DNA from 2 places in the Aestuariibius sp. HNIBRBA575 genome. Region 2 is predicted to be linked to the other one. Evidence: riboswitches for the same ligand, from Rfam matches in the RefSeq annotation. Region 2 holds a riboswitch; the other holds the start of a gene.
What was found. A riboswitch is a leader RNA that binds a small molecule or an ion and turns the genes downstream of it on or off. The one in region 2 is predicted to bind cobalamin.
Positions count from the first base shown of each region.

Region 1 (15,680 bases), 800 kb from region 2:
GGCACAAAAACCAGACCGACGATAAACAGGCCATTGACCGACATGGCCAAGGCCAGCGGCATGGCCAGCAACGTGGTTTCACCATTGGTTTGACGCAGTTTGGAATAGGCATCCGTTTTTGACCATTTGGCATAGGCGCCAAGGTTCCAGAACAGCATTTTCAGGTTCAAAAAGGCCATCGCCGCAATGCCCAAACCGGCGATCGCGATCGACAATTGCATCAAGGGCGCACCGGTGGACCACGCGGCCATGATATCTTCGAAAACGGGGACGGGTTTGCCGGGATGGGGCACCCAGAACATCAGATACATGAAAAACGTGACCGACAGGCCACCTGCGCCGAGCGAGGCGAGGAAATATAGCGGCGAATATGTGTCCGCCGGGCGGGTTTGGGTTTGCATGGCTCTCTCCTTTGGCCGGGGGGCCGAAATTAAAACATTAGGAAAGTGTTATGTGTTATCGAAAGGTAGTGCTTTGACATATGTCAAAAGCGAAATGTATTAACCCAAAGTGGGGTCTGACACGGTTTGCAGCGTCTCAAACGTCGCTTTGCGCCTGTTTGGGGGCTTATCCGTCCAACAGACCCGCAATCCGGGCGCGGGCCGAATTTGACTTGGGTTGCCAGAGGTCGCGATCAATCGCTTCTTGTAATCGCTGTGCAATGTCACGCAGGGCAGGTGCGTTGTGATCCCCGATAAAGTCGCGGGTTTCGTCATCCTCAAGAAAGGCGGCTTCGACCATGTCGAAATGGTGGTTGCGCACCGTGCCGGTGGTGGCGGCAAAGGCAAACAGATAATCCACTGTGGCGGCGATTTCGAATGCGCCTTTGTAACCATGGCGTTTGACGCCATCGATCCATTTTGGATTCACCACGCGAGACCGGACAACGCGGGCGATTTCATCGTCTAGCGTGCGAATGACGGGCCGTTCTGGGCGCGAATGGTCGTTATGATAAATCGGACGATCTTGGCCTTGCAATGTGGCCACGGCGGCGGCGGCCCCGCCTTCGAATTGGTAATAATCGTCGCTGTCCAAAACGTCATGTTCGCGGTTGTCCTGGTTTTGCACAATGGCATCAACCTGGGTCAATCGCTGTTCCAGCCCGGCGCGATCCGCGGCCCCGTCCTGACCGGCGCCATAGGCATAGCTGCCCCATTCCAGATAGGCATCGCCAAAGTCGGATTTTTGCGACCAGATACGTTCATCGATCAACGCCTGAAGCCCAGCCCCATAAGCGCCCGGTTTTGAACCATAAACCCGCGATGTCGCTTCGCCGGATTTGGCGCGGGCGGCGGCGGGGTTTTGATCCGGGGTTTCGTCGAGTTGCTGAATGGCGCGGGCGGCGGAATCCACCAAGGCGATCAATTGCGGGAACGCATCGCGAAAGAAGCCAGAGACACGCAACGTGACATCGACACGCGGGCGGCCCAGCGTGTTGATCGGTAAGATGTCAAAGCCCGTGACGCGCCGATTGGCAGCGTCCCATTTGGGCTTTACCCCCATCAGGGCCAAGGCCTGTGCGATGTCATCACCACCCGTGCGCATGTTGGCCGTGCCCCATGCGGTCAGCAACAGGCTGCGCGGCCAGTCGCCATGATCCTGAAGGTGCTTTTCGATCAGCAGATTGGCGGATTTCCATCCCAGCGCCCATGCGGTTGGTGTCGGCACGGCGCGACTGTCCACAGAATAGAAGTTTTTGCCGGTGGGCAGCACGTCCAGACGGCCACGTGTCGGCGCGCCAGAGGGGCCCGCGGGTGTGGCCTGCCCTGATAGGGCATTCAGCACAGCGGCGCCTTCGTTGGGGCCGCAGGATTGCAGGATCGGCAGGATATTGGATTGGATTTCTTTCAGAACTGCGGTTGAGGCCGGACCCGGTGGTGTCGCGCGTTGGTCTGCTTGGGCGACGCCCCACCCCCCGTCCCGCAATAGGGATTGGGACAAAAGTTCAAGCCGTTCAACGCTGTCGCCATTGGTGCGCCACGTCTGTGGTGTCAGCGGGGCGAGCAGGTCTGGTTTGTGCCCGGCAGGCGCGGCCAAATCACAATCCAGCGGATCAATTTGCAGATCCAGATCCAGCGCCAAAGCCCGCAGCAAAGACGCATCAGCCCCGGTGCCATCGCCGCGCGGCACACGGGCCAGCGCAATCGCCAGATCGCGTTCCTGTTGGTCCGTTGGACTTTGACCGAACACGTGTAAACCGTCGCGAATTTGGGCTTCCTTTAGTTCACATAAATAGGCGTCAAGTTTGGCCAGATCGCCATCCTCATCGCCGTCAAACCCTACATCTGCGGCCAATCCAGTTACATCAGACAGGGATAGGATTTCGCGGCGCAGATGGGTGATGCGGCGTGGGTCCACGCCGGCGGCTTCGTAATATTCGTCTACCAATGCCTCTAGATCACGCAACGGGCCATAGCTTTCGGCGCGGGTCAGGGGCGGGGTTAGGTGGTCGATAATCACAGCGCTGGCGCGGCGTTTGGCTTGGGTGCCTTCGCCCGGATCATTGACGATAAACGGATAGATATGCGGCGTTGTGCCCTGCGTGATTTCGGGCCAGCAGGTTTGCGACAGGGCGATGGCTTTGCCCGGCAACCATTCCAGATTGCCGTGTTTGCCCATATGCACAATCGCGTCCGCACCCCAGTGGTGACGCAGCCAGAAATAAAACGCGAGGTAATTATGCGGCGGGACCAGATCGGGCGAATGATAGGTATCGGTCGGATCGATGTTATAGCCACGCGCCGGTTGCAGGCCGATAACGGCATTGCCAAATCGGTGAATGGACAGGGCAAAGCCGGGGGTGCTGGTGTCATCTGAGGGGGCAAAAAACGGGTCGGTTTCGGGCGCGCCCCAACGATCAATGATTTGCTGTTTGGACGCGTAGGGCAGCGCGTCAAAATGTGTTTTATAAACATCCATTGGCAGGATTTCCCCGCCCTGTTTATCCGCACGATCCGTCAGCCAATTGGTTGGCCCGGCCATGATTTGATCCATCAACGCCTGGGCATTTTCGGGGGGCTGGGTCGTGTAACCGGCCTGTTGCATCAGGGTCAGCACATGCACCGTGCCTGCGGGGGTATCCAGCCCAACGCCATTGGCCAAACGCCCGTCTTTGTTGGGGTAATTGGCTAGGATCAGTGCGGCTTTGCGGTCGGCCACGTTGTTGTCACGCAAACGCGCCCAGTTTTTGGCCAAGTCGGTGACAAAATCGATGCGATCACCGCGCGCTTGATAGGTGGCAATCGGGCATTCGGTGGCATCGTCAAAAAACGCCTCGCCCTTAAAACTGATGGCGCGGGTCAGAATGCGCCCGTCCACTTCGGGCAGGGCGACGTTCATGGCGATGTCGCGCGCGGATAGACCGTTTAGGCCTTCTTCCCAAACCTGTTCTGATGACGCGGCTAGCACAACCTGAAACACCGGCGCGGCGTTGGCGGCCTCAGTTGTGAGGGGGTTAACGGGGCTGTCATCGCCCGCATGGGGGGACCCAACCGCAAAGGATGTGCAGTTCAGGATCACGCTGGGCGGCGCGGCGCGAAATAGGGTGTCCAAGGTCGCTTGGCTGACCGGATCTTTGAGAGAGGCGACAAAGATCGGCAGCGGATTTAGCCCGGCGCGCAACAGGGTTTTGGTCAACCGGTTCATCGGATTGAGCCCAGCACCCTGCACCAAGGCGCGGTAGAAAATGATCGGCACGACGGGCGCGTCTTTGGTCCAATCAGCCTGCGCGGTGGCGATGTCGGCCAGACCGGGGCCGGGCCAATAGATGCCAGCGCGCAGCAGCGGCTTGGCGGGCGGGGGTGTTTCGCCGCCCTCTAGCATGGTGGTGGTGTAATCTAGGAAATGGCGGGCATTTTGTGGGCCGCCTTCGACCAGATAGGACCATAGCGCGTCATAATCCGCGCCCGAAACGGTGGAAAATTCACGCAGTTCCGGGTCGGGTTTGTCGTCGCCGGGCAGGGCGGCAAAGGGAATGCCTGCCTCATGCAGGCACGCAGCATATTGTTCAAATCCGTATTTCCAATAGCCCGCACCGCCCAGAACCCGCGCCACAACCAACCGGGATTTGGTGGCGCATTGGTCCAGATGCAAATCCACCGACATCGGATGGATCAAATGCATCATCGAAGCCAATCGCAATGTCTGATCCCCGCCGCGATTCGCATGGGCCTGTGACAGCGCCGCCAATTCCGTATCGGCGGCTGAAATCACCACCACATCCGCAGGGGTTTGGCCCAAATCGACCGGTTCTTTGCCGTCGTCAATGGATCCGGGGGTCGCAGCAAGCAGGTGCATCAGGAAACCTTGCGTGTTAGAGGGGCGCCAAGTGAGAGGACGACATTATGGATTACAAAGCCGCAGGAGCGCCGAAAATGGGTAAAAACACCCCCAGACACCAAGAACATAACGCACATGGGTCCAAGAAAAAGCCGTTTGGTCAGCAAGACAGCAAAGCCGAATTGCTGGCGCGGATGAAGGCCGCGCAATCTGCTAAGTCGGACAAAACCGACACCTAAGGCAATGGGCGGGGTCACAGTGTTTTTTCCATAAAGACGGAAAATTCGCTGGCTTCGTAATCGCCAAAGGGATCACAATAGGTGAACCCAAAACGTTCATAAAGCCGGTGCGCGGCGTCAAGCCCCGTGCCGGTTTCCAGTTTCAACATAGTGATGTTTTCAGCGCGGGCGGCGTCTTCGATTTGGCGGATCAGGGCGGCGCCGACACCTTTGCCGCGGGCGTCGGGCGTGGTGAACATGGATTTCACCTCTGCGTAGCCATCTTTCAATGCAATCGCGCAAGTGCCCAATTGCGTCTGCCCCTGACGCGCCACAAAGAACCGGATATGATCGGCACAAAGCGCATCAATGGGCAGAAACAGGCAAGCATCGGCCGGGAACAGGGATTGCATCAAGGCGTGGCTTTGTTTCAGCAGCGCCGTGGTTTGCGGATCCCGTGGATTTCCCGGCTCGATCAAAATCATGCTTGTAGGGCCTGCGTGATTTTGGCGTGATCCAGCCCAGCCTGACCGATCACAACCAGCCGCGTTTCGCGGGGCTGATCGCCAAAGGGCTGATCGAAGTAAGTGTCCACTCGTGGACCAACAGCCTGCAAGGTCAGGCGCATCGGTTTACCCGCCACAGCGGCGAACCCTTTGAGGCGCAGGATGTCATTGGCCCGGATCACGTCGGCCACTTGCTGGGCAAATGCGGCCGCATCTGTGACTTCGCCGCAGGTGACAACAAAGCTTTCAAAGGCGTCATGATCGTGGTCGTGATGATGGTGGTGGTGATGATCGCCATCGTGATCGTCATGGTGATGGTCGTCATGATGATCGTCGTGGTGGCCATCATGGTGGTGGTGATGCACCTCGCCGCGTGCATCCATGTCCGCCTCGGCACCGATGCCTTGGCCCAGCAACACGTCGACGGGCAGCGCGCCCATCGTGGCGCGCACCACCTGCACGCCATCGCGACTGTCGGTTTTCAGTTTGGACGTCAGCGCATCAGCCTGATCCGCCTCTAGCAGGTCGGATTTGTTGACCACAATCATGTCCGCACAGGCGATCTGATCTTCGAACAACTCAGACAGCGGCGTTTCATGATCCAGATTTTCATCCATAGCGCGCTGGGCGTCCACGGCGGCGATGTTATGGGCGAATTGTCCGTCATGCACGGCTTTGCCATCGACCACGGTGACCACGCCGTCCACGGTGACCTTGGTGGAAATACCCGGCCAGTTAAACGCACGCACCAACGGTTGCGGCAGGGCCAGACCGGATGTTTCAATCACGATATGATCGGGGGCGTTTTCACGCTCTAGCAGCTTTTCCATCGTTGGGATAAAATCATCGGCGACAGTGCAACAGATGCACCCATTGGACAATTCCATGATGTCGTCTTCGGTGCAGGTTTCGTCCCCGCACCCCTTTAGGATGTCCCCATCCACGCCCAGATCGCCAAATTCATTGATGATCAGCGCAATCCGTTTGCCATTGGCGTTTTGCAACATATGGCGGATCAATGTGGTTTTCCCTGCTCCGAGGAAACCGGTGACAACAGTGGCGGGTATTTTGGCTGGCATGACAGACCTCTAAAATCAGAAAAAGCCGGCGACAAAAGGGCCGCCGGCGTAAGAATGTCGTGATCAGATAGGGTTAGGCCGCGTTATATAGACGCGTAGAAACCAATCCGGATCCATTCATGTTGTTCAGTTTTTTGGCGGCTGCCAAAACCGCGAGATCGACAATTGGTTCGATCAACAAAACCGATGCATAGGCCAAGCCAAAAGAGGCAACCGATGCCAGATTGTCTGCGCCAAAACCCTGACCATAAATCGCCCAGAATGCGACCCATGCGATCACGCCACCCTGATAGGCGGCTGATAGTTTCAACGCCTGTCCATAAGACAGATCAACATAGGCCATGTCAGAGGGTACGATTTTTTTGGCGACAAAATGGATGGCAAACAACGGCATCAGCAATGTTGTGACGTTCACTGTAAACATCGGTACATCAGATGGGGCAAATAGCATGCCCTGCAGCGCCAGACCTGCGGCCAGACCAATCGCAGCCGGGGCTGTGCCCAGAACCAGCAACAATGTGGTGCCCAAAATAAAGTGCACTTCGGAAATACCGACCGCAAAATGGGGCAACACTTCGAAGAAAATGAACACACAGATTGTGGCGATGGCACTGCGCGCGATCAGGGAAATCGGCCCCTTATCCTTCAGGCTGTCCCAGATCAATTTTGCGGCGATTGTGGCCGAGCCAGCTGCGGTTGCGACGCTCAGTGCCATTTTGGCGCCGTGTACGACGCCAGGTTCGATATGCATATCTCTCTCCTTTACCGTCATCCCCGACGGTGGTTATGTCTACACATGGCAGGTCTCCTGACTTGCGGTCGTGGCCTCCGTCGCCTTCCCAAGGATGTGTTCCTCAGTGGCCTATGACGGACGCGCACCGCTTACAGTCGCGGGGGCGGTTGTGGCATTGAACCTCCTGATTGGATCGGTCCGCACCATATTCCCTTTTGATCCCTCAAGGTGCTTTGCACCCCTCATCGGGAACCATGTCGGGCCTTTGTGGGTTAACGTCCCATTTGGGTCAAGCCGGATTCCGACGCGATGGGGGGCAATAACGTCGCATTTTGAGGGCGGATATCGGCGATTATCCGCAATATCTTGTGGATAAGTGGGCAGGTTATCCCAGATACGGGGGTCTTTCATTGACACAGATGCCTGCCCTGATCAGACTTTTACGATCAACCAGAATCACACGAGGCCCCATTGCGGTTCACCAAACTCAGGCTCAACGGCTTCAAAAGCTTTGTCGATCCGACCGATCTGATCATCACCGATGGTCTGACCGGGGTGGTGGGTCCAAATGGCTGTGGCAAATCCAATCTGCTCGAAGCGTTGCGTTGGGTGATGGGCGAAAACCGCCCCACCGCCATGCGCGGGGGCGGCATGGAAGACGTGATTTTTGCGGGCGCATCATCGCGTCCCGCGCGCAATTTCGCCGAAGTGGTTTTGCAGATCGACAACACCGAACGGCTGGCCCCGGCAGGGTTCAACGACAATGACCTGTTGGAAATCACCCGCCGCATCACCCGCGATGTGGGGTCCGCCTACAAAGTCGGGGCCAAAGATGTACGCGCGCGCGATGTTCAGATGCTGTTTGCGGATGCGTCCACCGGGGCGCATTCCCCGGCTTTGGTGCGGCAGGGGCAGATTTCTGAACTGATCAACGCCAAACCCAAAGCCCGCCGTCGCATCCTAGAAGAGGCGGCCGGGATTTCAGGCCTGTATCAACGTCGCCACGAAGCAGAGCTGAAGCTAAAAGGCGCGGAGCAAAACCTGACCCGTGTCGATGACGTGATCGAACAGCTGGCCGGGCAATTGGGGCAATTGGCCCGCCAGGCACGACAGGCCGCCCGGTATCGCGAAATTGGTGGCAATCTGCGTCTGGCCGAAGGATTGCTGCTGTATCGCCGATGGAAAGAAGCCGACGAAGCCCGCGCCGCCGCCCAAGCCTATCTGAAGGAACGCACTGTTGCGGCCGCCACCGCCGAAGGGGCCGCGCGTCAAGCCAGCAAAGCCCGCACCGCCCAAGAAGACGTGCTGCCACCGTTGCGCGAAGAAGAAGCAATTGCCGCCGCAGTGCTGCAACGCTTGCAAGTGCAGCGTGACACCTTGGCGGATCAGGAAAAACGCGCCCAAGATACAATCGAAACGCTGACATCCCGCATTGCGCAATTGACCCGTGACATCGACCGCGAAGCCGGGCTGAACAAAGATGCAGGCGAAACGATTGAACGGCTGGATTGGGAGGCCGATCAATTGGCCAAAGCCAGCGAAGGCCACGACGAAAAGCTAAGTGAGGCCGACAAACAGGCCCAAGACGCCGCGCAATTGCTGCAAGAACGCGAAAGCGACATGACCCGGCGCACCGAAGATATGGCACGTCTGTCAGCGCGGCACCAATCGGCCAAACGTCTGTTGGATGACAGTCAGAAAACACTGACCCGCAACGAAAGCGACGCCGAACGCGCCCGCATTGCCAGCACCGAAGCCAAGGCCGCGCTGGCCAAATCCGCCGAGGATCTGAACGCCGCCCAAGCCAAATCCGAAGCCGCCGCCACCACCGTGGCGGCCGCCGAAGAAACACTACTGCAAACCGAAGCCGCCCGCGCCGAAGCGCAAAGCCGCGAAAGCGATGCGCGCGTGGCCCGCTCCGAGGCTGAGGGCGAGGCGAACGCTTTGATGGCAGAGGTGAACGCGCTGGCCAAACTGGTGGATCGCGACGCCCCCGAAGGCAGCCAGATCATGGATCAGCTGACCGTTGAGGGCGGCTATGAAAAGGCGCTGGGCGCGGCTTTGGCCGATGATCTGCGCGCCCCTGCAATCAATATGGACGCGGTGACCGGCTGGGTTGCGTTGCCCACCTATCTGTCGCAACAACCCCTGCCAGATGGCGTGCAGGCGATGACCAATTTCGTCAAGGTTCCAGATGTTCTGGAACGCCGCATGGGGCAGGTGGGGCTGGTCAATCGGGTTGAGGGCGCGCAATTACAGGGCACGCTGAAACCCGGCCAGCGCTTGGTCAGCCTAGAGGGCGATCTGTGGCGCTGGGACGGGTTCCGCGCCGGGGCCGAGGATGCGCCATCTGCGGCAGCGTTGCGATTGCAGCAATTGAACCGGTTGGTGGAATTGAAACGCGACCTAGAAGACGCCAAATCCCGCGCGGATGGCACTAAATTGGCCCATTCCGAACTGACCCGCCGCCTGACGGCCCTAACCGAAGCCGACCAAGCCGCGCGCCAAGCCCGACGGGATGCGGATCGGTTGATGGCCGACGCCGCGCGTGAGCTTAGCCGTGCAGATGCTGATAAAAACATGGCCGAAGGCAAGTTGGAAACCTTTGGCCTGACGTTGCGCCGCCACGAAGAAGATGCATCCGCCGCGCGGGTGCAGTTGAAAGAAGCCGAAGCGGCGGTGGCGCAGCTGGGTGATCTGGATGATGCGCGTGACGAGGTGGAACAGGTCAAAATGGCCGTAGAAGCCGCGCGGATCACCATGATGACCCGCCGTGCGGCCCATGACGAATTGCGCCGCGAAGGCGATGCGCGCACCAAACGCAGCCAACAGATCACCAAAGACGTGTCGGGTTGGCGTCACCGATTGGAAACCGCCAATAAACGCACCGCTGAACTGGCGGATCGCAAAGCCGAAAACGAAGCGGAATTAGAAGGGGCCAGTGCAGCGCCGGGCGAAATTGCGGCCAAACGCGCCGAGCTGGCCACGGGGATCGAAGAGGCAGAAACACGGCGCAAGGCCAGTGCGGATAAGTTGGCACAGGCGGAAACTGATCTGCGCGAAATGACCGTGACCGAACGCGAGGCAGAGCGTCAGGCATCTGAGGCCCGCGAAGCCCGCGCCGCCGCCGAAGCCCGCGCAGACGGGGCGCGTGAAACCGTGGATGCCGCCGCAGAACGGATCATGGAAACGCTGGAAACCACGCCCCAAGATTTGCTGGAAGGTCTGGATGCTGACCCCGAAAAAATGCCCAGCTCTGAGGCCATTGAGGCAGATGTGAATCGGTTGAAACGGCAGCGCGACGCGTTGGGGGCGGTGAATTTGCGCGCCGAAGAAGACGCCAAAGAGGTCCAGGATGAGCATGATTTGCTGGTCAAAGAAAAGCTGGATCTGGAAGAGGCGATCAAAGCGTTGCGCACTGGGATTGCGGGCCTGAACAAAGAAGGCCGTGAACGGCTTTTGACCGCATTCGAAGAAGTGAATCGCAGCTTTTCGGTGCTGTTCACCCATCTGTTTGGCGGCGGAGAGGCGAACTTGGTTCTGGTCGAAAGCGATGACCCGCTGGAAGCCGGGCTGGAAATCATGTGCCAACCACCGGGCAAAAAACTGAGCACTTTGAGCCTGTTGTCGGGGGGGGAACAGACCCTGACGGCGATGGCGCTGATCTTTGCGGTGTTTTTGGCCAATCCCGCGCCGATTTGTGTGCTGGATGAGGTCGACGCGCCGCTGGATGACGCCAATGTGGGGCGGTTCTGTGATCTGCTGGATGAAATGACGCGGCGCACCGATACGCGGTTTTTGATCATCACCCACCACGCAGTCACCATGAGCCGTATGGACCGGTTGTTTGGGGTGACGATGGGCGAACAGGGTGTCAGCCAATTGGTGTCTGTGGATCTGAAAAAAGCCGAACAATTGGTGGCCTAAATGGCGGCATCATTCTGCCTGACACAAATGTGAAAGGTCAGACCGCGCGGATGCGGTATGTCTGGGATATGAAAAATTTTATTTGGGCCAGTTTGCTGGCCGCGACCCCCGTTTTAGCATCCCCAGCTTTGGCACAGGACTGGGCCGTTCATGGGACTGATCAGCGCCTGGACAGAGCCACGCTGGAGGCGGCCATAATGCCCGGACCTTTGGTGTTTTATGATGATGGGCAAGCGCAGTTTTCCCCCGATGGCGGCTATGCCTATACATTGTCGGATATCAATGGTGGGGCAACGTCGTTTGGGACCTATCAATTGTCAGATGACGGCGTGGTGTGCGTTACCTATGAAAATGGGCTGTCGCGGTGTGATCTATACGTGAAATCAGGGGACCGATTGGTGGTGATCACCCAAGAAGGTGGGCGGTTTCCAGTGCGCCCTTAGCGGGTGGCAAGAGACGCGCGGCTTTGCCGACGCCCCTCCCGCCAGCCCGTTATAGACGGTTGAGGAGAGCAGGCGTGGGCCATGCATCTGCGGGCAGGCCAAGGCGGGCCTGTTCGGCCTGAACCGCGCTACGGGTTTTCGCACCAAGGATGCCATCAACCCCGCCCACATCGTAACCACGCGCCTGCAATTTGCGTTGTAGCTCTTTCATTTGATCGCCGTTTAGTCCGGTTTCGGCATTGCCCGCGTCATAAACCGGCGCGCCCATCAAACGGGTGGCAAAATAGGCGGCTGTGGTGACGTAAACAAAGCTTTGGTTCCATTCAAAATAGACCCGGTAATTGGGATAGGCGAGGAAGGCGGGGCCGTTGCGCCCCATGGGCAATAGGACAGATGCCTGCATGCTGGCCGGTGCCAATGATCCGGTGCGCGCATTCACGCCAAGCGCCTGCCATTGGCCGACGGACATTTCGGTATCAAGCCCGGTCATGCGCCAGTCCAGATCCGAGGGCACGGTGATTTCTTGTAGCCATGGTTCACCGGCGCGCCAACCCAGATCGTGCAACATAGCAGCGCCTGACAGTAGGGCATCGGGTGACGACCGTTTCAGGTCAACCTGACCGTCCCCATCGCCATCGCGACCATTTTTTAGGATATCGGCGGGCAGCATTTGCACTTGGCCGATTTCGCCAGCCCATGCGCCGGTTGTCGTGGCGGGATTGAAGTCACCGCGGTCGAACAATTGCAGGGCCGCAAAGACCTGAGGGCGGAACAATTCTGGACGCCGGCAATCATGGGCCAAAGTGACCAGAGCGTTTAACGTGTTAAAATCACCCTGCACCTGACCAAAGTCGGTTTCAAACGCCCAAAAGGCCAGCAAAACTCCGCGGGGAACGCCGTATTCGGTGTCGATCCGATCAAATATCGCATCATAGCGCTGCCCATAAGACGCACCGTTTTGCACCCGGTTCGAAGAAATAAGGCGGCGGGAAAAGTCGACGAAATCGCGCTGAAACACGCCTTGGGACCGGTCCGCGCGAATGACGGCGGGGTCATGGCGCACGGATGCAAAAAACGCATCCACATTGGACGCAGAATGGCCGCGACTTGTGGCCTCAGATTTCAGGTCTTGGACAAAGGCACCAAAGGTGCCGCCGCATGTCTGAGCGGAAACAGCGCCTGCCAGAAAAGTGGCGGCAAGGGATAGGGCGAGGCGCATAAAGCTTCCTTTCAGAGGGTTTTGGGCAAGGTAACAGGATCATCCAAGCCGACAAAGGTCAGAAAATCATGACCATAAGAACCACGCCAAAGGCCACGGCCCATGATCGCCACAGGGTCTGAACCGCCGCGTCTATCGCATCTGGGCCGATATCATGCTGGCCTGTTGTGTTGACATAAGGATAGTTGCGCAGGCGGCCGTGATAGGTGCGCGGGCCGGATAATGCGACATTCAGGACGCGCGCCATGGCTGATTCTGGCCAGCCCGCATTGGGGGATCGATGCAATGCCGCATCGTCGCGGATCGCAACATATCCACCGCAATGGGGGGCGGTGATCCAGATGAACAACGCGGTTAGGCGGGCCGGGATCAGGTTGAGCAAGTCGTCAAACCGGGCTGCGGCCCAGCCGAATTCCAGATGGCGACCGGTTTTGTAGCCGATCATACTGTCCGCGGTGTTGGTGATTTTGTAGATCAACAGACCGGGCAGGCCGCCCACCAAAAACCAAAATGCAGGGGCGATGACCCCGTCGGATTGATTTTCGGCGGCGGATTCAATGGCGGAACGGGCAATGGCTGGGGCGGGCATGCCGTCTGTGTCACGACCCACAATCATCGCAACCGTGCGACGACCATCCCCAACCGACAGGCGCAACGCATCGGCGACAGCGCGGACATGTGTAGTCAAGGATTTTTGAGCCAAAAGCACCGCGCAAATCACGATATCAATCCAGCGACCGGGGACATATGCCAGCAATAGCCCCCCCAAAAAGGCGGCCATAATGAGGTTGATGAACACCAATGTGCCGCGCATGCGACGCCCTGTGCCGCGATTGAAGCGTTTGTCCATGTAATCGATGACACGGCCCATCAGGATTGCGGGATGCGGAATGCGTGACCATAGCCATTCGGGTTCGCCAAATAGCGCATCAAGGATCATGGCAAGAAGGAGGGCGGTCGCGAGGCTCATGGGGAAAGCTATAAGATGGGAGGGACGTTCGCCGCAAGCGGCATCACCCCGCCCCCCATCCCTTTAGAGGGCGGCGGAGATGCGGGTGTGTTGATCTGGATGTGGCAGACCCAAACGCAGCCACGTTTTGGAATAGGGGAAAACCCGCGACCAGATTTTCTGTTCGGCCAAGCGGGTTTGAAAGGCAACGGCGTCTGGCACTTGGTACAGACGAAACAGCGATGTCCCACCAACCAGAGCACCATGCGGGGCCATGGCCTGATCCAGAAACGCGGCGTCTTTGGCCAGACGTGCGCGGGTGGCAATTGCCCAATTGTAATCCGCCAATGCGGTGGCCCCGGTTTGCAAGGCCGGGCCAGATACCTGCCAAGGGCCAATGGCCTCTCGCAGTGGAGCAAGCGTTTCCGGGCGTCCAATGGCAAATCCAAGCCGCATTCCGGCCAGCCCCCAAAATTTCCCAAAGCTTTTGAGCACAATTGTGTTGGGGGTTTGGGCACAGGCCATCAAAGAGGTGTCGGGCGCAACGTCGCCAAAGCTTTCGTCGATGATGCAGAAATCCGCCTGTGCATCGGCGGCCGTCCAAACCCGCCCATCTGGGTTGTTGGGGTTCACGATGACGCGCGCTTTGGCGGGGCCGTTAGGGTGCACCTGCCAGCCATTGGCAACAAATGCGGCGGCATGTTCATTATAGGTCGGGGCCGGGATCGTGACATCGGCGGCCTTGGCCAGTGCCGGGATCCGCGCAATCAAAGCGGATGCGCCGGGGGCGATGATCACATCCAAATCAACCGGCACATTCCATAGATTGCGCGCGGCCTGTTCCAGTTGATCAAACGCCGCGCGATCAGGCAATGCCGTCCATGCATCCGGGGCAAACGACCCTACAGGATAAGCGACGGGATTGATACCGGTGGAAAGATCGACCCAATCGGCACGTGTCCCACCCCATTTGGCAATCGCCGCGTCCAGCCCGCCGCCATGATCGCGGGGCGTGTTCATTCGGATGTCGGCAATGGGGGGTGGCGGGTGATAAAATGCCCCTTAACGCCCTGTGGCCATTCCCGATATGGAACCTGGCCGGACGTGGATTGCGCGTGTTTTTCGGCATAGTCTACGATGGCTTGGGCGCTATCTGTGTCAGGTTCAAATTTACCCAATGTATAGGCCAGTTTGGCATCCGCCTGAATGGCGATGTTACAGCCATGCCCACAGCCCATCAGGCAGGAAACACGACGGGTTTTGACGTCGGTTTTTTGCGCCGCTGCGGCTTCGATCAGGTCAGCCAATGTTTCGCCATCGGTCTGTGACGCGGTGTCGGCGTCCCAATCTTCGCGTTTGCAAGTATCGCAAATTGTAATCCATGTGCTCATGAGCGTGATTTGTCCTATCTTTCGTCATTTGTGAAGCGAAAACACGCCAATGTGACATAACCTTTTGGTCACTTTTAGGTTTTGTTAACACTTTGGGCGGAATTAAGGGGTAAATTTTTAGCGTGTAAGTTTCTGGCTTATCTAGTGGTTGATCGCGTTAAGACAACATCTTGTAGTGAGAAAGCAACATTGCATGGGAGAAAACATGAATGTTTTGATTGTCGAAAGCAAAGCCCATCTGGCCCAGATCTGGCGCGCCCATCTGCAAAGATACGGGGCTGAGGTGGACTTGGTTTATGACGGGGATCTGGCATTAGAATGCCTGGCCGAAAAGGCATATGAAGCGATCGTTCTGGACCTGTTTCTGGACAATGGCAGCGCCATGGCTGTCGCGGATTATGCCCAATACCGCCATCCGGATTCAAAAATCATCTTTGTGACCGATACAACGTTTTTTTCCGATGGGTCCATTTTTCGCCATATCCCTAACGCGGCGGGGTTTCTAAGAACGCAAACCCCGCCGGAAGATTTAGCCGCGATCGTCGATCACCACGGCCGCGCGGCGTGAAATTCGCGTTCTGTACTCTGTCATGATTTGTTGCGCGGGTGGTCCTTAGCTTTGCGTTCGTTTCCGCGTTTATAATTGCCGGTCAGGCGCGCCATATCCTGCTGTTGGTCCTGTAAATCGCTGTCTTGCATATCTTCGATGAACCAAGACGCCTTTTCGCCCCGCAGCGTTGTGGCTTTGGCACCGCGATGGAAAATTTCCACGTCGCCATTGCGTTTGCGTTTATAGGTAAACCCCAGATCCTCGTCTTTCACACTGCACCTCTTTGCACTTTTGCCAAAGGCAAGATTGGCTGGTGAAAGACAAAAATCAAGGTCTGGTGTCAGCCGCGCCCATGCGGGGCGTTGAAATCCAGATCAGGATTGATGG
Region 1 covers NZ_CP162414.1:2,558,961-2,574,640, reverse strand. The annotation lists gene AB1F12_RS12975 (hypothetical protein) at 1-401, opposite strand, end outside; gene cobN (cobaltochelatase subunit CobN) at 568-4,296, opposite strand; gene AB1F12_RS12965 (hypothetical protein) at 4,374-4,517, shown strand; gene AB1F12_RS12960 (GNAT family N-acetyltransferase) at 4,532-4,981, opposite strand; gene cobW (cobalamin biosynthesis protein CobW) at 4,978-6,081, opposite strand; gene AB1F12_RS12950 (energy-coupling factor ABC transporter permease) at 6,155-6,832, opposite strand; cobalamin riboswitch at 6,862-7,086, opposite strand; gene smc (chromosome segregation protein SMC) at 7,286-10,741, shown strand; gene AB1F12_RS12940 (hypothetical protein) at 10,810-11,184, shown strand; gene AB1F12_RS12935 (lytic murein transglycosylase) at 11,234-12,403, opposite strand; gene cbiB (adenosylcobinamide-phosphate synthase CbiB) at 12,462-13,373, opposite strand; gene AB1F12_RS12925 (threonine-phosphate decarboxylase) at 13,437-14,372, opposite strand; gene AB1F12_RS12920 (DUF1636 family protein) at 14,369-14,743, opposite strand; gene AB1F12_RS12915 (response regulator) at 14,949-15,311, shown strand; gene AB1F12_RS12910 (hypothetical protein) at 15,332-15,565, opposite strand; gene AB1F12_RS12905 (glutathione S-transferase family protein) at 15,634-15,680, opposite strand, start outside.
Region 1: linked by a shared signal. The riboswitch ahead of AB1F12_RS12950 (energy-coupling factor ABC transporter permease) and the one ahead of AB1F12_RS00180 (ABC transporter ATP-binding protein) in region 2 are both predicted to bind cobalamin.

Region 2 (15,680 bases):
CCGCATCGGCACCGGCGGTGCGGGCGGGACCTATTTCCCCATCGGGGGCACCATCGCCAACGGCATTTCGTCACCCCCGGGCAGCCGCGCCTGCGAAGATGGCGGCCAATGCGGTGTGCCGGGTCTGATCGCAATTGCGCAATCCACAACGGCGTCGGTGTTCAACAACGCCGCCGTCCAAAACGGAGAGCTGGAAGCCGGGCTCGCTGCGGCGGACGTCACCCGGTCCATGTATCTGGGCGAAGGTAAATTCGACGGCAAACCGCATCCTAACCTGCGCATCGTCGCCAATCTGTTCCCAGAGGATCTGCATCTGGTTCTGCCCGAAGGCACCAGCATCGCCAGCTTGGCCGATCTAGAAGGTCAGCGTGTTGGCATTGCGCAGGCCGGGTCCGGCACCCAGGTTGCAGTTCTGCAAATGTTGAACGAATGGGGCGTGACCCGCGATAACATGGACGAGGCAGAGCTGAACAACAGCCAATCCGCCGAACGTCTGGCAGATGGTCAGATTGATGCCTATTTCTACGCCGCTGGCTGGCCTGTTGCTGCGATGGTTCAACTGTCCTCGACCAAAGGCATGTCATTGCATTCCTTCTCTGACGAAGATTTGCAGCGCATCAACGATATCATCCCGGCCTATATCCCATCCGAAATACCCGGCGGCGTCTATGAGGGCGTAGATGAAGCGGTCAAAACCCCCGCTGTGTCTGCCTTGTTGGTTGTGTCATCGGAACTGAGCGACGAATTGGTTTACGGCATCACCGAAGCGATGTGGAACGAAAATACCCGTCGTCTGCTGGATAATGGCCATGCCAAAGGTCAGCAAATCACCGTCGAATCCGCATTGGACGGCATCGCCACATTGGGTGTGCCACTGCATCCGGGTGCGGAACGTTTCTACCGCGAAGCTGGCTTGATGGACTAACCCTCGCGCTGGGGCAGCACGGTTTGTGTTGCCCCGTTTTTATTCGACATCCCTAGGGGGCAATACCGTGACCGATCCCATAAACCAAGACGTGCGTGACCTGACCGCAGAAGAGCTGGCAGCGATCGAAGAGAAATACGACGAAGGGGCGGCCACACGACCAGTCGGTGAATTGGCCGGATTGCTGCTGCGGGGGGTGGCGATTGTTTTTGCCAGCTACCACTACATCACAGCCGGGTTCGGCCTGCCTGCGGACCACTGGCACATGGGCTGGCACCTGTCCGGTTTGTTTATCCTCACCTACGCATTCTACCCGGTCCTGAAATCCAAAAGCAGTTTCAATCTGAAAACCGGGATCATGCATATGGGCGGCATTCCGTTTCCGGATGTGATCCTGATGATCCTGGGGGTGGCGGCTGCGCTTTATGTGGGTCTGGCATGGCGCGGGATCCCGTCACTGGGCATCGAAGAACAGACGTTTCGCATGGGCAATCCCAACAATTACGACATGTTTTTTGGGGTTGTTATCATTGTTCTGGTGTTGGACATCGCGCGGCGCACATTGGGCTGGGTTCTACCTGCGATCATTTCGCTCTTTATCGTCTATGCGTTGTTTGGGCCTTATTTTTCTGGCCTGTTGCAGCATCCGGGTGTCAAATTCCGCACCTTTGTGTCGTCGATGTATTTCCCCCAAGAAGGCATCTTTGGTGTCACCCTGTGGGTTGTGTCGACCATCGTGTTCCATTTTGTGCTGTTTGGCGTGATCGCCCAGCGCACGGGGTTGGGTCAGTTGTTCATTGATAACGCCACCATCCTCGCGGGGCGCTATACGGGCGGCCCCGCCAAAGTGTCCGTCGTGTCATCGGCGTTCTTTGGGACGATTTCGGGGTCTTCGGTGGCCAACACCGTATCCACCGGCGCGCTTACCATCCCCAATATGAAACGGTTGGGCTATCCCGGCCATTTCGCCGGCGGCGTCGAAGCGGCCGCATCGGCAGGGGGGCAGATCACACCGCCGATCATGGGGGCTGCGGCCTTTATCATGGCCGAGTTTCTAGAGCTGCCCTACACAACCATCGTGATCGCGGCGATTTTTCCGGCGATACTGCATTATGTCGGTGTGTTCACCGTCGTGCACCTGATGGCGCGTAAATTGGGCCTGAAAGGTCTGGCCAAGGAACAATTGCCGCAATTGGCCCATGTCTGGCGCGAAGGTTGGGCAAATATCATCCCCCTGATCGGCCTGCTTTGGGTGCTGTTCAGCGGCTACACGCCGTTTATGTCGGCATTCTGCGGGATTTCGCTGGCCATCGTCGCGGGCATGTCCCGGCTAAAGGAACCGCCATCCCTGATCTACGCCGTGGCATTTGGGGCCTTTGTGATCTGGAAATTCATCGGCGGCGGATTTGAACCCTTCACCGCGTTGATTTTGCTATCTGGTACGGCGGTCGCAACCCTGAACCCGCAAAACCGCATCCTGCTGCCCGAAATGTCTGAATCCGTTGAAACGGGTGTGAAATATGCGCTGGCCGTTGGCGCGGCTTCGGCGGCGGTGGGCATCGTCGTTGGGGTGATCAACACGACCGGCATCGGGTTCCGCATCGGGTTTATGGTCACACAAGGCGCGGGCAATCTGGCGACAGATATCTATAACCTGCTGAGCTTTGGCGACTTTGCCCTGTTTGCGGTCGAAGACCTGCAATTGTTCCTGTCGCTGGTGTTTATCGCGATTGCCTGCATCCTGATGGGGGCCGGTATTCCGACAACCGCGCTTTATATCATGTTGGTTTCCGTGGCTCAGCCCGCCTTGGCGCAGCTAGGCATCCCACCGATCGCCAGCCATTTGTTTGTGCTATATTACGGAGTTGTTGCCGAAATCACGCCACCGGTCTGCACGTCGGCCTATGCGGCGGCGGCGATTGCCAATTCCCCCCCGTTCAAAACCGGGATTTCGGCGTTTACGCTGGGGTTGGGCAAAATCGTAGCGCCCATGGCCTTTGTCTATGCGCCGGTGCTGTTATTTGTGTCCTCAACCGGGTTTGATTTGTGGACATTCACCTATTCGGCCGCCAGCTGTATCGCCGGGGTTGTCGCCCTATCGGCCGCTGTAGTCGGCTATTGGTTAGCACCGATGGGGGCCATCAATCGCGTCCAATGTGCCCTCGCCGGGTTGGTGTTCATCGCCCCAAGCCTGTCTGCCGATCTGGTTGCGCTGCTGATTGCCAGCCCCGCCATCATCCTGCAGTTTCTGGCAAAGCGGCAAACATCAATGGCTGCTGCCTGACATGCAGGACAAACAACATGTGGGCGTGATCGGGGGTGGGATCATCGGGATTTGCGCCGCCATTTCGCTGCTGGACACGGGGCATCGTGTGACGCTGATTGAACGCGATGCCCCCGGTCAGGCCACGTCATTTGGCAATGCCGGGATCATCTCGCCTTGGTCGATTATTCCGCAGGCCATGCCCGGAATCTGGAAACAAATCCCGGGCATGTTGCTGCGCCCCAATGGTCCGGCGGGCGTGTCGATGCGCCAAGGGCCGGGATATTTGCCCTGGTTGATCCGGTTTCTACGCGAAAGCCGCCTTGACCGTGCGCAGGCCAATTCCGATGCGATGCAATTGCTTTGCGGCGATGCGGTGACGCTTTATCGGGAATTGCTGCGGGGCACGGGCCACGATGACCTGATTGCCGACGCGATGTATGTGCATGCTTTTCGTGATGCGCGTAACGCTGACCTGTCATCGCTTGGCTACAAAATGCGCCGCCAAAAAGGGGCCGATCTGGAACGGATCGACGCCGCTGATCTAAGGGATCTGGAACCCAACCTGTCACATGATTTTCAAGCCGCGATCCTGATCAAAGGGCAGGCCCGCGCGCGCGATCCGGGGCGTCTGGGCACGGTGCTTGCTAACAAAATCAAGGCTCTGGGTGGGCAGATCTGCCGCGAAACGGTTCGGGACCTGACGCCTGTTTCTGGCGGCTGGGACGTAATCACCAATATGGGCACGCATCCCTTTGACAAAGTGGTGCTGGCCGCCGGCATCTGGTCCGCTGAATTGCTGAGACGGTTCAACATATCCCTGCCTCTGGCGGCGGAACGGGGATACCACGTGTCCTTTGGCGATGCGGATTTGCATCTGAACAATTCGATCATGGATACGGATGCCCATGCGGTTGCCAGTTCAATGGATGGCGGAGTGCGCATTGCGGGGGTGGCGGAATTTACCGGGATCGACGCGCCACCAAACCCGGGCCGACTGCGCGCGCTGAAACAGATCGCCCAATCCATGATCCCCGACCTAAAGCACAAAACCCCTGATACGTGGATGGGCATCCGGCCGTCCTTTCCAGACAGCCTGCCTTTGATCGAAGAATGCAAGGATCTACCCGGATTGATTTGCGCATTTGGCCACAGCCATTATGGGCTGATGATGGCGCCCAAAACCGGTCGTATCGTGGCTGATATCGCCACGGGCACACCCACCAATATTGACCTGTCGCCCTTTCGTGCGGCCCGGTTCTAATCCTGTGCGTAAATATAGTCGCGCGTGATGGGGGCCGCCATCGGATGATGGGTGATTTGGTATTGGAAAATACACATGCCCAATTCGGTCAGGCTGATTTCGCTGGCGATCAGGTAATACCGCCACATGCGCAAAAACCGATCGTCATACATGTCGCGGATTGGGTCCAGATTGGCTTCGAACCGATCAATCCAATGTTGCACCGTGCGCGCATAATGGCTGCGCCACACTTCGACATCCGTGACCACCAAACGCTTTTTCTCAATCTCGCGGGACACTTCGGACAGGGCGGGCGTGTATCCGCCCGGGAAAATATATTTATGCAACCAAGGGCTCGTGCGGCCGGGCGGCGTGCTGCGGCCAATGACATGCACCATCGCGATCCCGTCTTGTTTCAGGTTTTGCTTTATTTTGCCGAAAAAAGTCCCGTATTGCGGCTGACCCACATGTTCCAACATGCCCACAACAACGATCCGATCAAAGGTTTCGGACACTTCGCGGTAATCCAGCAGCTTGAACTCGACCTTATCGGTCAGACCTTCGGCTTGGGCGCGGGCGCGGGCGTATTTCACCTGCTCAATCGACAGGGTCACGCCGGTCACATGCACCCCGTAATCACGCGCCAGAGTCAGCGCCATCCCCCCCCAGCCACAGCCGATATCCAGCACGCGCATTCCCGGTTTCAGGCATAGTTTGCGCGCGATATGGGCCTTTTTGGCATCCTGAGATTCCTCTAGGGTCATGCCCGGATCTTTGAAATATCCGCAGGTATATTGCAGGTCTTTGTCCAGAAACAATTCGTACATGTCGGTCGATAAATCATAGTGGATTTCGACGTTTTTTCGGGCAACCGGCAGGGGGTTATTCTGGGCAATCTGGCGTAAAATCGTGCGAGCGCCTGTGGCTGCGGTTTTCATATGGCCGACCCCATGATCGCGCGCATTTGTAGCAACCAGCGTCATAAACCCGGCCAAATCCCCCTCAGCGATGGTCAGGGTTTCGTCCATATACGCTTCGCCGATGGCCAGTTCAGGGTTCAACACCAATTTGCGGGCCAAAGCGGGATCATGGATATGGATCGCCGAAAAAATGCCGACCCTATCACCGTATTTTGCCTCTGAGCCGTCCGGCCACGTGATCCGTAATTCACCATTTTTGATGATTTTGCGCAAAAAATGGTCTGCCAGTTTGGCCCACATAATGTTTCTCCTGATGGCGCGTTGCGCGCGGTCGGGTTTAAGATTGGGTGTGTTTTGGCCGGGTGCTGTTGATTGGAAAGGCCGCCAACAATTCCTGATCACCGCGCCCTTTGATGACCCAGGCAGATGAAAACGCCCAAACGCCAATCGCTTCGACCCAGAACACCACATTGTTTTCCAAAACAAACGCCGTCAAAGCCGGCGGTCCCATCTGTTTCCAATAGGATGCGATCGCCAGCATCGTACCACAGGCAACGATGGTCCACCCACAGGCGATGTAATATTTACGGCGCCCCGGATGTTTGGTTTTGGAAAAGCGGAACAAACAGAAATGCCCCATACAGTAGAAAAAGATAAGGCAGCTCGAATAATGAATGATTGGGCTGATGCCGATCCCCACCAATTGCTGGGTTAGAGCGGCCACTTGACCGGATGGGCTTTCATTTGGAAAGAGCGCCACGCCAAACACCGAAAGTCCGGCCACCGTCGCCAGCCAATTATCGGTAAAGGTTTCGCCCGGTTCGCGTTCATATCCTTCGTAAATGACCAAAAAGGTTCCGATTGCAAACAACACGCCGACAAACACGTCGCGCGAAATCGTGTGGAAAAAGTCGCTGAGAGACGGTTCCAGTTCGGCGTTGCTGACCGCGCTGCTCAGCATCAGCAGAAAGGGCAGCGACACCCCCAGATATCCTAGGGTCTGGCGTACGCGGTAATAGGAACGGATGACCTCATGCCGGGTGTTTTCCGCATGCGCATGGCGGTCAATTGCACGTTCAAATTCTGATATACGGGGCGTTTCAGTCATCCCGGTTTCCTTCTACGTTCAGCAGGCCAAGCCTTACAAATATTTAGTCCACAGCAGTCTAACCCGTTGGGTCATTGTGCGGGGGTCAAACCTTACAACAATAAAAACGACGTTTTCGCAGAAACAACGCGGCATGCGTTATGCCGGAAAAATGCCCGGCCGGTGTTGCCACCATTTCCACCAATGTCTGCGTGGCAGCGTACCGGAAAGCAGGGGCATCCGTCCAGAATGATTAACATTATGTTAAATGGACGGATTTCAATCAATCAGCCCAGCGCATGGATCACTTATCGTGGCAGGGCTTAGGGTGCGCGACGCACCTCTAAAATGGATGTCTCAGACAGCTTTTGAATCAGACTTTGCTCGACATCTTCTAGCACGCTTGAAACCCGTTGATGCAACGCATTTTCAACCGAACAGCTGGGGGCGTCTTGGGTTGTGTTGCTGGCGACCAGCCGTTCATCCAGCGCCAGATACACATCCGCCAGACTGATTTCTGCCGGATTTCGAGTCAACCGCCACCCCCCGGCATGGCCTTTTTCTGACGTTAACAAACCGGCCTCGCGCAGTTTGCCTAGCACCCGCCGTACAACAACCGGGTTTGTGCCCGCGTGATCGGCAATATCGGCCGATGTGCGCATTTTATCCGGGTCTGAGGCCATGTGGCTCAGGGTGTGCAAAGCCAATGACAGACGGCTGTTTCGTTTCACGGCTCTACTCCTCGCGCTTTGACATCACGCAACATTCACTGTTGCGAGCATTCAGTAACTTAGCTAGTTACATAAGCGACATTTTCCATTCTCGGCCAACACCATGACCATTCATCGCTCTGGCAATTTGGGGCAAACAAGCCTGCGCGGCAAGCGCCGTGCGCGCAATTCAATGCAAACCTATGACACTTTACCGCCTGTGTTGCGTGCTTGGCTCTGTCAGGCGGCGCTGCCTTGGTCGCCCAGTTCAGCGCGTAAAATCTGGCAGCGCGCTCAGGCCAAAGGGCTCAGTGCGGATGACACGCTTGCTTTATTACAGCGCTCCGAGCGGCAAACGCTTGCGCGGGATGAACATGCTCTTTTCTTTTCCGACAAAATCTGTCAGAAAACGATGAGCTAACAAAATTTGGCCCCTGTCGCGGGTCACTTGCACCTGATTACGCCCTATCAAAGGAAAATCAAATGGCCGTGCCCCCGAAACGCCCCCCGCGTGTGATGCGTGTCTGCGCAAAGACATGGGTGACGCCCCATATGATCCGCGTGACCTGTGTGGCCGATTGGATCGCACCGTTGGGGGAGGGTATCGAAGGCGCACATTTTAAGCTGTTCCTGCCACGTCCAGATCAGAGCGAAGCTGATTTTAGCACCCAGCTGGCGACGGGGCCGCGCCCTGATATGCGCACCTATACGATCCGCCACATTCGCCCCCAGAAAGGCGAAATCGACATTGATTTTGTGGATCATGGCGATACCGGCCCCGCCAGCGCGTGGGCCCGTCGTTGTCGCGTCGGTGACGTTGCTGGGTTTGCCGGGCCGGGGCCGATAAAGCTCGCTCATTTTCACGCTGATACCTATGTGATTGCGGCGGATATGTCCGCCCTACCCGTCGCGGCGGCCACCCTGAATGCGATGCCTCGTGATGCCAAAGGCGTGGCCTTCTTTGAGGTTCTTTCCCTGGATGATCGCCAAGAGCTACAGGCTCCAGAGGGCGTCGAGGTGCATTGGATTTTGCACACAGACCCCGCCCAGCCCGCAACCCAAAGCGTTGATTTAATTGCCGCCTTGCCGGAATTTGACGGCAGCGTACAGACCTGCATCGCCGGAGAAAGCAGCATGATCAAAGCGTTGCGCCGCGAAATCATCAACCGTCGGGGCGTGCCAAAGGCAGATGCTTATATATCCGGTTATTGGAAAATCGGGCTGATCGAAGACGAACATCAGGAAATGAAACGCGCCGAAGCCGCAGCTTAGACCAAGACCACCGGCACATCGTCAATGTGGTGGATATCCGCATCGGTGCGAAAAACATCCCTTAAAAACTGGGGGGTCACAGTCTGTTTTGGCGGTCCTTGTGCAACGATCCGGCCAGCATCCATCGCCACCAACCAATCCGCATAGCGGCTGGCGACATTGATATCATGCAACACAATCACGATCGTTTTGCCATGTTGATCAGACAATTGTCGTAGCAGCGCCATCAACGACCGCGCTCCGGCAATGTCCAGATTGTTCAACGGTTCATCCAGCAGCATATAGTCGGTGTCTTGGGCAAATATCATTGCGATCTGCGCACGCTGTCGTTGCCCCCCCGATAGGGCCGCAATCGGTCGATTGGCAAATTCGGCCAATCCAAACACATTCAGCGCGGCGTCCACCTTTTGCCTCTCCTGCGGGTTGGGGCGGCCTTGGTGATAGGGATAGCGGCCAAACGACACCAATTCGCGGATCGTTAAACGCGGCACCTGATCCGGCATCTGAGGCAAAATCGACAGATATTTGGCCAATTCCCGGTTGGAACACGCCCCAACCGTCAAAGGCCCCACGGTGACCTGCCCGTTTGGCCCCACCAGCGCCGTGACCTTGCCCTGCGGAATGTCAACGGAAATATCGTTTAGGATCAAACTGTTGCCGATCTGATGGGATAGGTTGCGCACGCAAATCATCAGCGATGTCCTTTGAGGAGGAGAAACAGGAAAAACGCACCGCCCATCAGGTCAATCACAACCGACAAAGGTGAGGCCAGTTGGAAAACACGTTCCAAAATGGTTTGCCCACCGACCAATGTGATGGCCGAAATCAGCGCGCCGCTGCAAAGCAGGACGCCGTGATTTTCAACCGGTGTGGTCAGCCGCGCCAAACTGACCACCAACAGTCCCAAAAACGCGACAGGCCCAACCAAAGCGGTGGATACAGCCACCAAAAGGGCCGCTAAAATCAGCGCCTGCATTTGCACATTGCTGGCGTCTATTCCAAGATTTACAGCCGTTTCCCGGCCCAGCGCCATGACATCCAATGAGAATCGCATCCGCCATGTACACAGCATCGCCCCGCCCAAAATCAACGCCGCGACCAACAGTAATTCCGTTTCGATCAATGAAAATCTGGCATAGGACGCGCCTTGGACGACGGAAAATTCATTGGGGTCGATCAGGCGTTGCATGAAATCTGTCAGCGCTCGAAACAAGGCCCCAAAAACGATCCCCGTCAGGATCATCCTCAAAAGGTTGTTTTGCGCTGACCGCAACATTGTCGAAAACAGCAAAAGCGCCGCCAAAGTCATTGCTCCTGCCGCCCCCACAAAGATCACCTGGTCCGACATCCCCGCAAATGTCATCCCCCCCAGATAGAACACAGCCGCCGTCAGGATCAGGACATAGAGCGCGTCAAATCCCATGATCGACGGTGTTAAAATGCGGTTCTGTGTGACCGTTTGAAACAGAATGGTTGAGGTTGAAATCGAAATTCCCACCAATATCAATGCCGCGAGCTTTGATCCGCGAAAAGCCAGCACAAACCCGATGGGGCCTCGTGCGCCAAGCGTCATATACGCCGCGCAACAGAGTAAAAACAGTGAGGCCAGCCAAAACAATCGCCTATTCATAGGATGGCGCCCGATAGATTAACCACAGGAAGATTACAGCCCCCGTGACCCCCAAAACGGTCCCAACTGGGATCTCAAACGGTGCGCGGATCACCCGCCCTAACATGTCAGACCCGAGCGTCAGAACCGCGCCCAACACTGCCACCAAAGGCAAGGTACGGCGCAGGTTATCGCCACGCAAACGCGAGATGATATTGGGCACCACCAGCCCGACAAAAGGAATGATGCCCACTGTTGTCACCGCCTGCCCCATGCCCACAGTCGCAAACTGATCTGCGGCAAAATAGGTCAGAACCGCCCCGGCGCCAGTCAGCCATAACAATTCGTAGCGCCCGCGCAAAACGCCCGAAAATTCGCCGTTCAGCCAGACGGAAATGTACTGTAGCAGGTCCGCTTGGTACGCGACAAACAACACACCAGCGCCGATGATCCCGCCATAAACCAAGCCAACCAAAGGCACCAATAGGGGCTGGCTGGGGGGTAAACGGCGCACAATCGCCAGAAAACCAAGGCTCGATATCAACGCGGTCACAGATGCCAGTGCCATTTTGGTGAAAATCGTCGCCTGCGGCATCCAGATCGTGACCAGTAAGACGCCCAATGCTGCGCCCTGCCCGGTTCCGGCCGTCATTGGTTCGACAAACCGGTTGCGCACCAGCATTTGCATCACGCTGCCCGCAACGGCCAATGCGCCGCCTGAAATTAGCGCGGCAGCTGTGCGGGGAAACCGGCTGATCCCGATCAACCGCACCGCCTGTGGATCGCGCCATATATCCGTAAATGTCAGGTCAATCACCCCGACGAAAAGCGACCCAATCGATAAAAGAGCGAGTATAAAAACACCCGCCCCAAACCAGTATATATCCGTCATTCAGCCATCCGAAAACGTCGCTGCAAATTGGGAAACGATTTGTGTCATCGACTGAATGCCGCCACCGGAAATATAGACATTTGCGCTGTTCAGATAAATCACGTTGCCATTGGCCCAAGCCGTCGTTTGACGCACCAGTTCATTGTCCAACGTCACGGCTGCGGTGACACCGTCCTGGCCAATTGCCGCGGCGCGATCGATGACGATTAACACGTCCGGATTTGCATCCAGAATGAACTCAAAGCTGATCGCTTCGCCATGGGTGGCCTGTTCTACTGCGGCGACGGCTTCTGGGATGTCCATGGCTGTGTGCAGCCAACCAAACCGACCATTGGCCCCATAAGCAGAGATTGTTGGACCGTTTGTCATGACAATCAACGCGTTACCTTCGTCTGACATCGCCTGTTTTGCCGTATCCAACGCGTCTTGGAATGCGGATCGCAATGCAGCTGCCTCGGCTTGTTTGCCAAAAACATCCCCATAGGCGTCCAGCCGGTCGAGCCCCTGCCCGACGGTATCTTCCCAGATTGTCATATCGATGGTCGGTGCGATTTTTGTCAAATCGAGCGCCACACGGGATGATCGCCCCCCGGCAATCAGCAGGTCGTAATTGCCTGTGGCGATGGCTTCGAAATCGGGTTCAAACAACGTGCCAACATTGTCCGCATTTTGCACCGAATGTTGGACATAATCGACATAAAGCGGCGATACGACGCCGTGCACGGCCACGCCCAGCGCATCAAGCGTGTCCAATGCAGCAATATCAAACACCGCAATTCGGTCGGGCAAAACGGATACGTCCATGGGCCCGGCATAGGTTTCGATGGTCGTCGTTTCTGCAAAAACAGGGGCCGCCATCGTCATAAAACAAAGGGAAATTGCGCGAAGCATATCAGTCATCCTTGATCAAAGGCATGGCTGACCAAAATGGTTGGCTTTGCGAACGCCCCTTGCATAGGCAGGACCAATTGGGTTGTCCAGCGCGTTTAAGCCGCGTCCTTAACTTATCCGACTATTTTAATCGGCTTATCTGCCCACGCTGTCAGACTTGACGCGCCCGCCCAGATATTTCAAAACACCCACAGATGGTTTCCAGCCGGCGAATATGCGTCTGGGATGAAAAGGGAATACGGTAAGGAAGAGCTCAAAAGCGCCAAATCCGTAACTGCCCCCGCAACTGTAAGCGGAGAGTTGACCCGAAGAGCACCACTGAGCCGCAAGGCCCGGGAAGGTTCGGGAAAACGCTGATCCGCAAGTCAGGAGACCTGCCATCGGGCGACATTTTGGTGTCGTCAATGCAACTCAACCCAGACGGGGTGTCTGGTTAGGAGATCATGATGGCGGCTCGAATAACGCGCGTTGGTCACGACCTATCTGCTTTGCATCCCGCATATTTGCGGAGGGCGAAATGGATTGGCGACCTTGTCACACTCTGGCCCTAGGGGCTGAAATTTCATTTTTGTTTGGCCGTGAAACGGTTCTGAATGCGCGGCAAACAGTCCGCGTATCCGGCGCGTGTTGTGGCACTGCCCTGTTGGGCGAAAAGGGCTGTTTCACCAATCAAGGATGCCGATCATGACCGTCGCGCAGCTTGAAGTGGTCGACGTGAGCTGGGCGCCCACGAAATCATCCCAACCTGTTTTGCATGCCACCACGTTTCGCGTTGCAGCGGGGCGTGTGTTGGGCGTTGTCGGGCCCAACGGCGCTGGAAAATCCACGTTGTTGCGGCTGCTTTACCGGTTTCAGAAACCGCAAACCGGTCAGGTGCGCATCGATGGCCAAGACATCTGGGCCATGTCCGCCCGTGACAGCGCACGGCGGATCGCAGCCGTGCTACAAGAGCAGGCCTCTGCATTTGGATTGACGGTGAGGGAAATCGTGCGGCTGGGCAGAACGCCGCATTTAACCCGGTTCACCACCGGCAGAACCGGCGACGAAACCATCATTGATACGGTTTTGACGACGCTGAGCCTGCAAAACCTGGCAGATCGCGATTTTGGCACCTTATCCGGCGGTGAACGACAGCGGGTCATGGTGGCGCGCGCATTGGCGCAGGAACCACAAGTTTTGATTATGGATGAGCCCACAAACCATCTGGACGTACGTCACCAGCTCGAAGTGGTTTCCCTGATCCGCAGTCTGGGACTGACCATTGTTGTGTCGCTGCATGATCTGAATATGGCCGCGAGTGTCTGCGACGATGTGCTGGTTCTAAAGGATGGCCACCCACAGGGATTTGGCCCGCCTCAGACTTTGCTCACGGATAGGTTGGTTTCCACCACGTTCCAAGTTGACGCCCAGCGCGATCACCTCGCTTTGAGTGGCGAGTCCCATTTTTCGTTTAATCTACCAATTTGAATAGGATACCTGATGAAACAAACCGTTCTGACATTGGCGGCGTTGTCCATTTCCAGCGCCGCCATGGCCCAAACCACCGTGCAAAGCTGTGCACGTGATGTGACGTTTGAAACGCCCCCTCAGGCCGCGATTTCAAACGATGTGAACCTCACAGAAATGATGCTGGTTCTGGGGCTTGCGGATCGTATGGTTGGCTATACGGGCATTTCCGGATGGAACAAGCTGGACGCCGAAATGACCCAAGGCGTGGCCGAACTGCCCGAATTGTCATCGCAATACCCCTCCAAAGAGGTTCTGATCGGCGCGGATGCTGATTTCTTCTTTGCGGGCTGGAATTACGGGATGAAAGTGGGCGGCGAAGTCACCCCCGAAACGCTGGAACCTTTTGGCATCCAAGTTTACGAACTAACCGAAAGTTGCATCCATATCGGTGAAAAAGACGCCGCATCCATGGAGGATATGTATGCCGATCTGCGCAATCTTGGGGCGATTTTCGACGTTTCCGACCGGGCCGAACAGCTGATCGAAACCTACCAAGCCGAGCTGGATACATTCCTTGCGGAATTGCCCGCAATGGACTCCCCCCCACGTGTTTTTGTGTATGACAGCGGCGAAGACGTCCCGTTTACCGCCGGCCGTTATGCCATGCCCAATGCGCTGATCGAAGCGGCAGGCGGCACAAACATCATGAACGACTTTGAGAAAAGCTGGGCCACGATCGGTTGGGAAGCTGTGGTTGAACGCAACCCAGAAGTCATCGTGATCGTGAATTACGGCGAAGTGACCGCCGACCAGAAACGCGCATTCATGATGTCAAACCCTGCCTTTGCCGACATGGACGCCGTGCGCAATGATAGGTTCGTGGTGCTGGAATATGTTGAGGCAACACCGGGGCCGCGCAACATCGACGCTGTCAAAACCTTGGCCGCGGCGTTTCGGGCTGAGTAACCGATTATGACGCTGTCACCGCAATCATCCCGACCCCGCCCACCAAAGCCGCGCGGCATGTGGGGGGCCACGATCCTAGGGGGTCTGGTCCTGTTGGGGTCTTTGTCGATTGCGGTCAGCGTTGGGGCGGTATCGGTTCCACTGGGCACGGTCTGGGGCATTTTGATCAACAAGATTGCCCCAGACACGATCACGCAGGATTGGTCCAGAGGCCGTGAAGCCATCGTCTGGGACATCCGGTTTCCACGCGCCATCCTTGCCTGTTTTGTGGGGGCTGGCCTAGCGATGGTGGGCGCCAGTTTGCAGGCGGTGACCCGCAATCCATTGGCGGATCCTCATTTGCTCGGGATTTCGGCGGGGGGGGCGTTCGGCGCGATCTTGGCCCTTTTGCATACCGGGTTATTCTTGGGTCTGTTGACGGTGCCATTGCTGGCCTTTTTGGGGTCCCTTGGGGCGACGCTCATTGTTTTGGCGGTTTCGCAATTTGCGGCTGCAACCAGCGCAGACCGTTTGGTTCTGGCGGGTGTGGCTGTGTCGTTCATCGTCATGTCCGCCGCCAATGTCTTGATTTTTCTCGGCGATCCAAGAGCCACACATACGGTGGTTTTCTGGATGCTAGGCGGGCTGGGATTGGCACAATGGGACCAACTGATTTATCCGGCGACCATCCTGTTCATCTGCGGCGCTTATTTATGGCTCAAATCTGGCACATTGAACGCCATGACCATCGGGGATGAAACCGCCACCACGTTGGGCATTCCGGTCGCGCGGTTCAGGTTGACGGTGTTTGTCATTGGCGCATTGATCACCGGTGTGATGGTCGCGTTTTCAGGGATCATCGGGTTTGTCGGATTGATGATCCCCCATATCGTGCGCCTGTTGGTCGGGGGCGATTACCGCCGGTTATTGCCCGTATCCTCGCTCTGCGGCGCGGTGTTCCTGGTTTGGGCGGACATCATTGCCCGCACGATCATGGCACCAGATGATATGCCGATCGGCATCGTTACGGGCCTGATTGGCGGGGTGTTCTTTGTCTGGTTCCTACGGCGACGATTGTCACATACCTAAACCCACTTTGGGGCACCGCTGATGCAACCGTTTCTGCCGCTATCCTGATGTAAATATAATGCGACCCTTAGACATTGTCTGCGTGTGCGTTCTCACTTGGACACTTTGGACGAGCCGGAATTCGCAGGGATTATATCAACGGACGACTTCTGCAAAAGTATGGATGGGTTGGCTGCGATCTTTTGGAATGAATTTGATCTCGACGCTTTCAACGGCGCAGTCTTCATCCTTCGTTCTAAACCTGCCGATCGTTTGAAGCCTATAGTCTGGGATGGAATTGGGTTGATCATGACTTACAAGCGCATCGAAGGGAAAGGCTTTAGATAGACGGGCTTGTTGTGTGGAACTGTGGGGCGGCCATGTCCGTAGCTTGTCACAGCTCCGG
Region 2 covers NZ_CP162414.1:29,670-45,349, reverse strand. The annotation lists gene AB1F12_RS00240 (TAXI family TRAP transporter solute-binding subunit) at 1-925, shown strand, start outside; gene AB1F12_RS00235 (TRAP transporter permease) at 993-3,209, shown strand; gene AB1F12_RS00230 (NAD(P)/FAD-dependent oxidoreductase) at 3,211-4,452, shown strand; gene AB1F12_RS00225 (class I SAM-dependent methyltransferase) at 4,449-5,651, opposite strand; gene AB1F12_RS00220 (hypothetical protein) at 5,689-6,459, opposite strand; gene AB1F12_RS00215 (Rrf2 family transcriptional regulator) at 6,762-7,169, opposite strand; gene AB1F12_RS00210 (DUF6525 family protein) at 7,273-7,569, shown strand; gene AB1F12_RS00205 (siderophore-interacting protein) at 7,632-8,420, shown strand; gene AB1F12_RS00200 (ATP-binding cassette domain-containing protein) at 8,417-9,112, opposite strand; gene AB1F12_RS00195 (iron chelate uptake ABC transporter family permease subunit) at 9,112-9,993, opposite strand; gene AB1F12_RS00190 (ABC transporter permease) at 10,043-10,921, opposite strand; gene AB1F12_RS00185 (siderophore ABC transporter substrate-binding protein) at 10,922-11,812, opposite strand; cobalamin riboswitch at 11,991-12,209, shown strand; gene AB1F12_RS00180 (ABC transporter ATP-binding protein) at 12,497-13,279, shown strand; gene AB1F12_RS00175 (ABC transporter substrate-binding protein) at 13,292-14,227, shown strand; gene AB1F12_RS00170 (FecCD family ABC transporter permease) at 14,285-15,295, shown strand; gene tnpB (IS66 family insertion sequence element accessory protein TnpB) at 15,455-15,622, shown strand.